Regions from separate parts of the Dactylosporangium sp. NPDC000244 genome, predicted to be linked through region 3. Evidence: riboswitches for the same ligand, from Rfam matches in the RefSeq annotation. Region 3 holds a riboswitch; each other region holds the start of a gene.

Region 1 (3,938 bases), on a different contig from region 3:
TGGACTGGCTGCGGTGGACCTCCCGAACGGTGGTGCCGCCGCCGGTGAACCGGATCGTCGGCAGGACGCCGGTGTCGTACTGACGGCTGGGCGACCAGGTGATGTCGCCGTCGTCGCCGATCGTCCCGACGTGGTACCAGAGGGTGTCGGCGGTCTGCGACTTGTGCACCTCGACCAGCTGGCCGTTGTCGCTGAGTGCGACCGCCGGGGTCGTCCCGGAGTCGTAGCGGCCGTGACGCAGCCAGGTGATCCGGCCGTCGGCGCCGTAGGTGCCGGTCCAGTACCAGAGCGCGCCGGATCCCGAGTCGTGCACCTCGACGACCTGGCCGCGCGCGTTGATGGCGACCGCCGGGTGGAAGCCGGCATCGCGGCGGTATTCGGTGCGGCTCCCGGCGTCGCCGGACAGCAGCGTCAGGACCCGGCCGCGCAGCGACCCGATCGTCCCCAGCGCCCCCGGCACGTCCTTGGCCATCAGCAGCCGCGACCCGAACACGTCGCGCAGCTCCTGGTTGAGCGCGGACAGGTTCCCGGCCGCGAACGACGGGTTGTCGGTCAGGTCGTCCTTGAGGTCGAGCATCACCACCAGCGGCGCGTGCGACGGGTGCGCCGCGGACCACGCCGAGACGCTCTGCAGCCAGTCGCGCAGCAGGTTGGAGGCCGGGTTGCCGGTGTGGTCGACCGCGTCGCCGGGGCCGTTGTGCCCGATCGAGTAGTCGTGGTTCGTCGCGTACCCGTTGTCGTGGACGTCGAACTCGACGAAGCGCACGCCGCTGTCGAGCTGAGCGGTGATCGAGCCCCTGCTCCCACCGACGTTGCCCGAGTAGCTGTTGTGGGTGGCCCGGAACACCGCCGACGCGAAGGGCAGACTGTCGCCCGGCGTGGCGGCGAAGCTCACCGCCGGCGCCGCGAGTGCCACGGCGCCGGCGATGGCGAGCGCGACCGCCGCCGCGGACGATCGCCGTCCACGCGCGAGACGCAGAGCTGTCATGTGAAGGCCTCCAACCCGGAGCGCGCCACCCCGGCACGTCGGCCTTCATCTATGTCATGTACTCGGCGTCGGGCTCAATGAGCCCCCGGTGAACGTTCGCGGTCGGAAACATCAATACGAGTAGCCCCGCTGGGAGATCCAGTCGGCCAGCTTCGGGGCGCTGACCCAGTAGGTGCCGTCGCCCCGGGGGTTGGCCGGATCGGCGATCTTCACCGTGCTGCCACCGTCCTGGTATCCCACGACGGTGAGGTAATGCCCGCCTTCGTAGGAGTGGAAGACACCGGCGTTGTCCGTGAGGTGCCCGGCGATGTTGGCGACGACCGCCCGCCCGCTGCTGATGGTGGACACCACGTCGGCCTGCAGCTGCTTCGCCTGCGCCGACGTCGCCGGGTAGGCCGGGATCTCCCTGGTCCGGTACACCGTCTTGCCGTCGCCGATCACGCTGTTGAGCACCCGGGTGGTGTCCAGGGCCGAGTTCGTCCCGTTCGTGGTGGTGCCCAGCATCGACGCGGCCCGGTCCTGGGTGATGGCGTGACCCGCCGCCGTCAGCGCGATCCGGGTGGCCGCCGGGCCGCAGTAGTAGAAGTTGGGCTGCAACTGGAAGTCATAGGCGAGCACCTTCTCCGCGGGGGCCGCGGGGGCCGCCGGCGTCGACTGCGTCGGCGCCGGAGCGGACGGGTCGGGCACGGCCCGGGCGGCATCAAGCCCGCCCGCCGGCGCACCCACCGCGGCAGCGGGGGCCGACGACGTGTCGGCGGCCTGGCCACACGCGCTGACGGCCGCGGCGGTCGCGGCGAGCAGCGCGCCCGAGATCGCGACCGCTCGCACCCGGCGCATGCCTCGGATGCGGCCGGCCTGCTCACGTACGGGTTCAGCATGCATTGCGACTCTCCTCAACACCCCGCGCAGGGGCGATCGATCAGGGTTGAGCATCGGGGGTTGTGCGCGCAGCACGGCGCTCGGGGCAGGCCGCATGGGCCGGCCACCGCAACACGGCGTGGCAGCGCGGAGCAACGCGTCCCGGCTCGCCCGCAGCGCAGTCGGCGCCGCGCGGCGGCGGTCCGCCCTACGTGTGGTTAGCGCTCGGCCGCCGATGATCGACGCAGACCCGGGCGCGCACGCTCCGGGCGAGATTGGCTGCAGCTGGGGTTGCGGCTGTGCACAGGCGAATCTCCCTTACGCATCCGCTTACCGGGTTAGCTGACGGATTCGGGCGCGAAGGTCGCCCTACCGCGGGCACTCGGCCCACGGATTCACCCCAGACGTGCGGTGGGTCCCCGGCTCGTGCATGGCACGACTCAGCGGGCCCGTCCCGGCGCCACCTGTTGTGGGCACGAACCGGGTCGAGCGATCAATGACGTTACGCAAGGCCACAGGCCCTGCAAACACCTGCTAGCCGGAAGAACTGCTCTCCGCGCAACTACGCAACGCGGCGTTGCCCGCACTGTCCGATCAGGACGTGACATGCCGTCAGCCGCCGGCCCACGGACCGTCAGATCCGTGGGCCGGCGGCTGACGGTTGCTCAGTCCAGGGCCAGGGTCAGGGTGTGCTCGGTGGCGGAGCCGGACACGCGGGGCCCTCGCCGCGGGCCGCGCGGCCCGGTGACCCAGCACACGGTCCAGCCCTCGGTCAGGTGCTCCAGCCCGCGGGTCACGACCGCTTGCAGCTGCGATCCCGTCCGGGTCACGTCGACGACCACACGCTCCTCGCCGGCCGCGTCGAAGAGCGTGGCGACGCGCCGGTCGCCGTCGGCCATCCCGAACACCTCGAACACCGGGGCGAGCGCGTCGTCGTAGTCGGGCCGGTCGGTGCGTGCGCCGAGGGCGATCACCGATCCGGGCCGCACCAGCAGGGGAAGCGACGAGAAGTCGTGCCGCTGCCGGACCCAGCCGGGCCCGCTCACCGTGGTGCCGTCGAGGTAGCTGGTCCACGCCCCGCCGGGCAGGTAGAACTCGACGTCTCCCTCGTCGCTGAAGACCGGCGCGACGAGCAGGTCCGGGCCGAGCATGTACTGCCGATCGAGGAACGACGACGTGCGATCCTGCGGGAACTCGAGCAGCATCGCTCGCATGACCGGTATCCCGCGCCGGTGCGCGTCCACGGCCGCCGCCCACAGATAGGGCATGAGGGCATTCTTGAGCTGCGCGAACTGCCGGGTGACGGTGACCGCCTCCTCGTCGAACGCCCACGGCACCCGGTACGACTCCGAGCCGTGCAGCCGCGAATGCGAGGAGAGCAGACCGAATGCCACCCAGCGCTTGAAGAGCGCGGCGGACGGCGTGCCCTCGAATCCGCCGATGTCGTGGCTCCAGAAGCCGAAGCCGCCCAGGCCGAGGGAGAGCCCGCCGCGCAGCGAGTCGGCCATCGCGGTGTACGTCGACTCGCAGTCGCCGCCCCAGTGCACGGGGAACTGCTGGCTGCCGACGGTGGCGGAGCGGGCGAAGAGCACGGCCTCGCCCTCGCCCCGGTGCCGGCGCACCTCGTCGAAGACCGTCTGGTTGTACAGCAACGGATAGTAGTTGTGCATGAGCTGCGGGTCCGACCCGTCGAACCACACCACGTCCGTGGGGATCCGCTCGCCGAAGTCGGTCTTCACGGCGTCCACCCCGGACTCGAGCAGCGTCCGGATCTTGCCCGCGAACCATTCGCGCGCGGCCGGATTGGTGAAGTCGACGATGCCCATGCCCGCGACCCACAGGTCCGACTGCCACACGGTGCCGTCCGGGCGGCGCAGCAGATAGCCGGCCGCGGCGGCCTCCTCGAACACGGGCGAGCGCTGGCCGAGGTACGGGTTGATCCAGACGCTGCGCCGCAGCCCCCGGTCGCCGAGCCGGCGCAGCATCTTGTCCGGCTCCGGGAACACCCGCCGGTCCCACTCGAAGTCGCACCAGTGCAGGGCGCGCATCCAGTAGCAGTCGAAATGGATCACGCTCAGGGGCAGGTCCCGCT
Region 2 (3,938 bases), on a different contig from region 3:
CAGCACGGCCAGCCAGGTGCAGGTGTGGAACAGGCCGTCCCACAGTGTGTTCACCCGCAGGCCCGCGAGCGTGTCGGCCGGATACCTGGTGGTGCTGCTGAGCATGTGGTGCCACTGCAGCAGCTGGTGCAGCAGAATGCCGTCGACGAACCCGCCGAGGCCGGCGCCGAGCACGACGCCGGGTAGCACGATGCCGCGATCCGCCCGGGTGGCGTCCGTCTGCGTACCCGTCATGGCGACGCGAACTACCCACCGCCCGGCACCTGACACAACCGCCTCCGGGCCCGCACCGGTCGCGCCGGTGCGGGCCTTCGCGGGTCAGGTCCTGCGCAGAGCGTCCCGGATCTTGTCGAAGACGGCGATCGGGGGACCGGCGAGCAGGTTCACCGCCGCCGACTCACCCGCGGCCGGGTGCGGCCGGGTCGGCGCGACCTTCTCGGCGGCCTCGAACACCGAGGCCATCCGTTGCAGCTTGTCCGGCTCGACGGTGCGCCGCAGCTGCTCGAACTCCTCGACTTCCTCGCTGGCGGCGTGCTCGCTGACGTCGGCCGCGAACGCGCCGAGCCGCTCGTCGAACCCCGGGTGGTCGACGCCCAGGTCGTACAGTTCCGACAGGACCTGCTTGGCCTCGGACTCCTCGCGGAGCCGGGCGTCGACGACCTGGTCGCCGCGGTCACCCAGCGCCCGGCGGGCCTCCGGGTGCACGATCTGCTCCTCAGCGCTCTCGTGCACGGCGAGCAGCCGGACCAGGTCGAAGAACAGCGTCCGCTTCTGGTCGCCCTGCGCGCTGGCGACCCGGTTGAACAGCGCCTTGATCTCGACGTGCTGGTTCATCAGGACGTCGACGACGTCCCGGTGCTGAGTCTGGGTCACGCGCCACCTCCTTCGTCTCCGCAGCCGACTACCCGCCGCCCCGGCCGCCTAACAACCCCGGGACGTGGGTGGATCACGGCACGGCGGTGACGATCTGCTCGGCGAGCGACTGCCACTGGGCGTAGGCGTCCGGGAACGCCGACACCTGGACCGTCTGCGCCGCCACGGTGATCGCCATCTGCTGCCAGCCGGAGACGTCCACGAGCGCGTTGTAGAAGCGGCGCGCGGACTCCGCCGGGTTCATCAGCTCCGTGACGGTGCCCCAGTTCGGCCGCTGCTGGAACAGCCCGACGGAGTCGTGGTCGCTGCCCACGCCCTCGTTGGGCAGGTTGAGCGACTCGGGAACGTTGGAGTTGGCGAGGTTGTGCAGGTGGCTCTCCTGCAGCGCGGTGGAGATGGCCACGACGAACGCGCGGCTGGGCAGGCCCATCTGCTGTCCGGTGCGGATGATCGTCACGGCGTTGTTCATCTCGGCCTGGGTCAGCTCGCCGACCGCGGCGATGACCGCCGGCGTCGGCGCGGCGGTCGTCGGCGCGGCGGTGGCCGTGCTCGGCGGCTGTGCCGTGGTGCCCGCCGTCGACGGCTTCGCCGGGGCGCTGGCCGCCGCCGACGGTTGCCGGCTGGGCGTGTCGCCGGTGCGTGCCTCGCCGCGGGATGCGCGGTTCTCGGCGTCGGCCGCCCGGTCGTCGGCGCGCTGGGTCGCCGACTCGTTCTGCGCCACGGCCAGCGCGCTTGGGCCGTGTGAGTTGAACAACAGCAGCGCGCCGATGACGGCGAACGCTACGACGGCGGCCGCGGAGTACAGGGCGATGCCCCGGCGGACCGGGAGGCGCCGGCCGGACGGTTCCTGCCGCCGGTGCCGCCCGGTGGTCTCATCGGCCGGCACGGGCGCACCTCGTCCGGAGCGAACGGTTCAGATTGTCGGGATGGTTGGGTTTGTTCGGGTGCTGCACGGAAACCTCGACAGGGTTCGACTCCGGGCCGGGGGGTCCGGTGCGGAGCAAGGGAATGCGCAATCGACCGTCCACTCGGGACAGTGGCGGTCGGGGCGTTGCGGTGGGGGCGGGGTCCGGGGCCGGAGGGTCAGCCGATGTGGCGATCCGGGCGCGCCGGCGGGTCCGCTGGGCGATGGGCCGAGGTATGGCTCCGCGAGAGGGCGTGCATGTACTGCTCCTTCCGGTGCCGCCTACCGGGTTAGCTGACGGATTCGGGCGGGAGGATCGCCCTACCGCGCGGCGCGTGGCCACGCGGATTCACCCCAGTGATGCTTGGGTCCCCGGCTCGTTCGAGTACGACTCGGCGGGCCGCCGCGCCGTCACCGGAACGGTGACGATCACTCGCGGCGAGCCTCATGACCATAGCGGCTTCTCAAGCGCAGGTGAACCCCTCGATCGGAAGTGCCGAGATGCGGCGTGCACCCCGGCCACCTGCGACTTTGCTCAGGAAACGGCGCCGATCGAAGGGAAGTTGATCGATGTATGCGTCAGACGGCCTGCACCACCGGCACCACGTCGGGGGCCTCGCGGCGGATCCGCTCGGCCGTGCGGTCGTCGGGCTGGGTCTGGGAGGCCCGCTCCGCCTCCACGCGCAGCCGGTAGCTGTCCACCTCGCGATCGACCTGCTCGGCGGTCCAGCCGAGCGCGTCGGCCATCAGCATGGCCACGGGGCGAACCGCCGTCATGCCCCGGTCGAACGTCTCGATCGAGATGCGCGTGCGGCGGGTGAGCACGTCCTCGACGTGCCGGGCGCCCTCGGCCAGCACGGCGTAGCGCACCTCCGCCATCAGGTAGTCGTCGGCGCCGGGCACCGGCCGCGCCAGGTGCGGGTCGGCGGCGAGCAGCTCCAGCACCTCGCGGACGAGGCTACCGTAGCGGCCGAGGAGGTGCTCGATCCGGGCGACGTGCAGGCCGCTGCCGGTCGCGAGCGCGGCGCGCTGGTTCCACAGGGCCGCGAAGCCGTCCGCGCCGACGAGCGGGGTCTGGTCGGTGCACGATGGGGGTACCGCCCTGTCCAGCCCGTGTACCGCGGCGTCCACGGCATCGGCGGCCATCACGCGGTACGTGGTGTACTTGCCGCCCGCGACCGCGACGAGCCCGGGCACCGGCGTGACGACAAGGTGCTCGCGGGACAGCTTGGAGGTGGGCTCCGACTCCCCGGCCAGCAGCGGGCGCAGGCCGGCGTAGACGCCCTCGACGTCGTCGTGGCGCAGCGGCGTGGCGAGGACCTGGTTGATCTCGCTCAGCAGGTAGTCGATGTCGGTGCGGGTCGCGGCCGGATGCGCCTTGTCCAGGGTCCAGTCGGTGTCGGTGGTGCCGACGATCCAGTGCCGGCCCCACGGGATGACGAACAGCACGCTCGTCGCGGTGCGCAGGATCATCCCGGTGGAGGAGCGGATCCGGTCGCGGGGCACGACCAGGTGGATGCCCTTGGAGGCGCGGACGTGGAACTGGCCGCGCTCGCCGATCATCGCCTGGGTGTCGTCGGTCCAGGCCCCGGTCGCGTTGACGACCTGCCGCGCGCGCACCTCGAACTCGCGGTCGTGCTCCAGGTCGCGCACCCGCACGCCGGTGATCCGGCCGCCCTCGCGCAGGAAGCCGATGACCTGCGCGCGGGACAGCACGTGCGCGCCGTAGGCGGCGGCGGTGCGGGCCACGAACAGGGTGTGCCGGGCGTCGTCGACCTGCGCGTCCCAGTACTGCACGGCGCCGACGAAGCTCTCCGGGCGCAGCGCGGGGCAGGCCCGCAGCGCGGCGCGGCGGCTCAGCTGGCGGTGGCGCGGAAGGGCGCCTCGTTCGCGCCCGGCCATGGTGTCGTACAGCGTGACGCCCGCGCCGACGTAGCCCCGCTCCCACACGTGGTGGGTGAGCGGGTAGAGGAACGGGACCGGCCTGACCAGGTGCGGGGCCAGGCGCCGCAGCAGCAGGCCGCGCTCGCGCAAAGCCTCGCGCACCAGCCGGAAGTCGAGCATCTCCAGGTAGCGAAGGCCGCCGTGGACGAGCTTGCTCGACCGGCTCGAGGTGCCGCTGGCGAAGTCGCGCATCTCCAGCAGCCCGGTGGTCAGGCCG
Region 3 (3,938 bases):
TCCCAGGTAGAACTCGCGGATGTCGTCGTCGGCGAGCAGCTCGGCGGCGGGCTTGTCGAGCACGACCTTGCCGTTCTCCAGCACGTATCCGTGCTCGGCGACGGAGAGCGCCATGGTCGCGTTCTGCTCGACCAGCAGCACGGCGGTGCCGGCCCGGTTGATCTCCACGATCAGGTCCCGCACCTGCTCGACCATGCGCGGGGCCAGGCCCAGGCTCGGCTCGTCCAGCAGCAGGTACTTCGGGTCGGACATGAGCGCCCGGCCCATCGCGAGCATCTGCTGCTCACCGCCGGAGAGGTAGCCGGCCACCGCCGCGCGCCGCTGCTTGAGCACCGGGAAGAGCCCGTACATGCGCTCCATCGCCTCGGCCGCGCCGCGGCGGCGGGTGTGGGCGCCCAGCCGCAGGTTCTCCTCCACGGTGAGCTCGGCGAAGGTGCGCCGGCCCTCCATCACCTGACTGATCCCGCGCCGCACGACCGCGGCGGGGCGCAGACGGTGGACGGGAGCGTCGCCCAGGGTGACGGAGCCGCGCGTCACGGCCCCGTCGTGCACGCCCAGCAGGCCGGAGAGCGCCCGCAGCAGCGTGGTCTTGCCGGCGCCGTTCGCGCCGAGGAGGGCGACGATCCGGCCCTCCGGGACGGCGAGGCTCACGCCCCGCAACACCAGCATCACATCGTCGTAGACGACCTCGAGGTTCTGGACCCGTAGCACGTGCGGACCCCCGAACTATTTGCACCGGCGGTGTAAGAAGTTAGGAGTATTTAACCCGCTTCCGCGTAGGAATCAAGCCCCGAATCTGTAACCGTCCGGCACCAATGTCACGGTCTGGCACGGGCGGCCAACCGGCGGTAATACGGACTTTTGGGGTAATAGATATCGAGCGGGACGCACGCCTTTCGCCTGCGAGATGATCACGTTAAGTTAGGCTCTGGCCTGCTCGGCAGTCCGCCGTCCAACCCGGACGGCGCCGGGCAAGCGCCGCCGAATCGACATCGCGCGCACCCGCCCCCGGGCGCGCGCGGCGAACCGGGGACCCGTGTTCTTCGGGGTGAATCCGCAATGCTGCGGTAGGGCGCTATCTCTTCCCGCCCGAACCCGTCAGCTAACCCGGTAGGCGGTGTCGGTGCAGAAGGGTCTTTCCTTGTCCACTGGACATCGTGCCCGCCGGTCGGTGCTGCGGACTCTGCTGATCGGGTTCGTCTCACTCACCGTGCTCGCACCCGCGACGGTCGCGCACGCGGATCCGTCGCTCGCCGACATCGAGGCTCAGCTCGACAAGTCGAACAAGGACCTCGAGGCCACGGTCGAGGCCTGGAACAAAATCAACATCGACCTGGCCGACTCCCAGAGCAAGGCGAAGACGCTCGAGGACAGCGTGGCGGCGACCAACGGCGCCGTCCAGGAGATCGCGATCGCCGCGTTCAAGACCAACGGCAACATGCGCAACCTCAACATCGTGCTCAACGCGACGACGTCGGGCTCGCTGATGGACCAGCTCTCGATGCTGCAGCAGATCACGCACCAGCAGCAGAAGAGCATCGAGGACTACAAGAACGACAAGGCCAAGCTGGACGAGACGATCGCGGCGCAGAACACGCAGAAGGCCGATCTCGAAAACCAGCGCAAGCAGATCGAGGGCGACGTCAAGAAGCTCGAGGACCTGCAGAAGAAGGCCAAGAACGCCGGCAGCACCAAGGTGAGCTCGCCCGGCACGACCAACGCCAAGGCGCCCGTCGTCGACGACGCGACCCGGCAGAAGGTCGTCAACTTCGCCTACGCCCAGCTCGGCGAGCCCTACAAGTGGGGCGCCGCCGGTCCGAACAGCTGGGACTGCTCCGGCCTGACCATGGGCGCGTGGGGCGCCGCGGGCGTGAGCCTGCCGCACAACGCGGCCAGCCAGTGGAGCAAGGTGGCCCACATCAGCAGCTCCCAGCTGCTGCCCGGCGACCTCGTCTTCTACAACGGGCTCGGCCACGTCGGCATCTACGTCAAGCCCGGCACCATCGTGCACGCCCCGCACACCGGCGACGTGGTGAAGGAGGCGCCGATCGGCGTCGACAGCATCTACGGGTACGGGCGGCCGAAGGTCTAGTTCGTCGCTTGTTCGAAGGGCCGCTCTTCTCACCGAAGGGCGGCCCTTCATCATTGGGGCATGGCGACCTGGGACCCGCAGCAGTACGAGCGCTTCGCCGACGAGCGCGCCCGCCCCTTCCGCGAGCTCGTGGCGCGCATCCCCACCACGTCCGCGGTCGCCGTCGTCGACCTCGGCTGCGGCCCCGGCACGATGACCGCCACCCTCGCGTCCCGCTGGCCGGACGCGGCGATCCTGGGCCTCGACTCCTCGCCGGCGATGATCGCGGCGGCCGCGGAGCACCAGACCGCCCAGCTGACCTTCCAGCTCGCCGACGCGGGCGAGTGGCGGCCCCAGCGCGGCTCCCTCGACGTCATCGTGGCCAACGCCTCGCTGCAGTGGGTCGGCGACCACGGGACGCTGCTGCCGCTGTGGGCGGCGGCGCTCGACGACGGCGGCACGCTCGCCTTCCAGGTGCCGCTCTCCTTCGACCCGGGCATGGCCGCGGTGGCGGCACGGGAGCGCTGGGCACCGCTGCTGGCGGGCGCATCGGGCACCACGGGTCCGCGCTCGGCGTCGCCGGTGCTGAGCGCGGCCGACTACGTGCGGCTCCTTTCCGCGGCCGGCCTCACCGTGGACGCGTGGGAGACGACCTACTACCACGTGCTGCCCGGCGACGACCCGGTCTTCGAGTGGTTCAAGGGCACCGGCCTGCGGCCCTACCTCGACGCCCTCTCCGGGGACGACCTCGAGGAGTTCACGGCGGAGGTCAAGGAGCAGATGCGGCAGTTGTACCCGCGCGAGCCCTTCGGCACGATCCTGCCGTTCCCTCGCCTCTTCGTCGTCGCACAGCGGGCCTGAAACCTTCGCGGCTCCCGGCTCCCGGCTCCCGGCTCGCGGCTCCCGTTTTCCCGGCCCCGTCTCCCGGCCCGCGGCCCCGTCTCCCGGCCCGCGGCCCCGTCTCCCGGCCCGCGGTCCTCGTTTCGCGGCTCGTGGCTTGTCGCGCATCGGACATGGCCCCGGCCCCTGCCACGGCCGCGCGTACGTGCCGACCGCGCCATAACGCCGTTCCCGTTCGCGCGAATCGTCGCGCATCGGGCATGACCTGCGTCAAATGGTTTACATCAGGACTTGATCTCGATTCATACGCTGAGGCGCGTGAGTAAAACCTGGAAGATCATTATTTTCGGCGGGATCGGCCTCTTCGTGCTCTGCTGCGGAGGCGGCGTCGCCGGGCTCTTCTTTGTCGTCAACGGCTCCACCAAAGCACCCAAGGCCGCGACCGGGGACTTCCTGACCGCGCTCGAGACCGGCAAGACCCAGGCCGCCTACGACCTGCTGTGCTCCTCGGCGCAGCAGAACTACGGACCGGAGACCTTCGAGGCGTACGTCAAGAAGGACCCCATCACCGCCCACGACATCAGCTGGGGCGGCTCCTACAGCAACAACAACGGCCACGAGACGGCCCAGATCGACGCCAGCCTGACCTACCAGAACGCCGGCAAGTCCAGCCACAGCTTCGACCTGATCAAGGAGAGTGGCTCCTGGAAGGTCTGCGGCAACCCCTTCTAGGGCCACTCGCCTCATGGCTGTCATACGGGCCGCGGACCTGCCCGGCTCCGCGGCCCTGAGCCATGTCCGCCGCCGCGACTACTCACCTGCTCGGTCCGCCGCCGCCGCTCACCGCTGACCCGTTCGCGCCGCCGCCGCAGCTGACCGCTCACCGCTTGGCGCCGCCGCCGCCAAATTCGACGGCCCGCCGGACTGCTCCGCTGCCTGGTCCGCGCCGCCACCGCCGTTCGCGCAGCCGTTACCGTTCGCCGCGGACCGATTCCCGCGCCTTCCCGCGCCACTGACTCGGTCTCAC

Evidence for each region. Region 3 has a riboswitch for cyclic di-AMP ahead of ABT369_RS39810 (NlpC/P60 family protein). Riboswitches for the same ligand answer to the same signal wherever they lie in the genome.
Region 1: linked by a shared signal. The riboswitch ahead of ABT369_RS06400 (C39 family peptidase) and the one ahead of ABT369_RS39810 (NlpC/P60 family protein) in region 3 are both predicted to bind cyclic di-AMP.
Region 2: linked by a shared signal. The riboswitch ahead of ABT369_RS06175 (hypothetical protein) and the one ahead of ABT369_RS39810 (NlpC/P60 family protein) in region 3 are both predicted to bind cyclic di-AMP.

The regions. Positions count from the first base shown of each region.
Region 1 covers NZ_JBEPEH010000003.1:351,725-355,662, reverse strand. Annotated here, with positions in the region: gene ABT369_RS06405 (Ca2+-dependent phosphoinositide-specific phospholipase C) at 1-988, opposite strand, end outside; gene ABT369_RS06400 (C39 family peptidase) at 1,100-1,870, opposite strand; cyclic di-AMP (ydaO/yuaA leader) riboswitch at 2,159-2,302, opposite strand; gene yicI (alpha-xylosidase) at 2,512-3,938, opposite strand, start outside.
Region 2 covers NZ_JBEPEH010000003.1:296,305-300,242, forward strand. Annotated here, with positions in the region: gene ABT369_RS06165 (DUF2243 domain-containing protein) at 1-234, opposite strand, end outside; gene ABT369_RS06170 (hemerythrin domain-containing protein) at 319-873, opposite strand; gene ABT369_RS06175 (hypothetical protein) at 947-1,759, opposite strand; cyclic di-AMP (ydaO/yuaA leader) riboswitch at 2,042-2,185, opposite strand; gene ABT369_RS06180 (glycerol-3-phosphate dehydrogenase/oxidase) at 2,357-3,938, opposite strand, start outside.
Region 3 covers NZ_JBEPEH010000033.1:139,031-142,968, forward strand. Annotated here, with positions in the region: gene ABT369_RS39805 (ABC transporter ATP-binding protein) at 1-669, opposite strand, end outside; cyclic di-AMP (ydaO/yuaA leader) riboswitch at 970-1,131, shown strand; gene ABT369_RS39810 (NlpC/P60 family protein) at 1,172-2,092, shown strand; gene ABT369_RS39815 (methyltransferase domain-containing protein) at 2,153-2,932, shown strand; gene ABT369_RS39820 (Rv0361 family membrane protein) at 3,230-3,643, shown strand.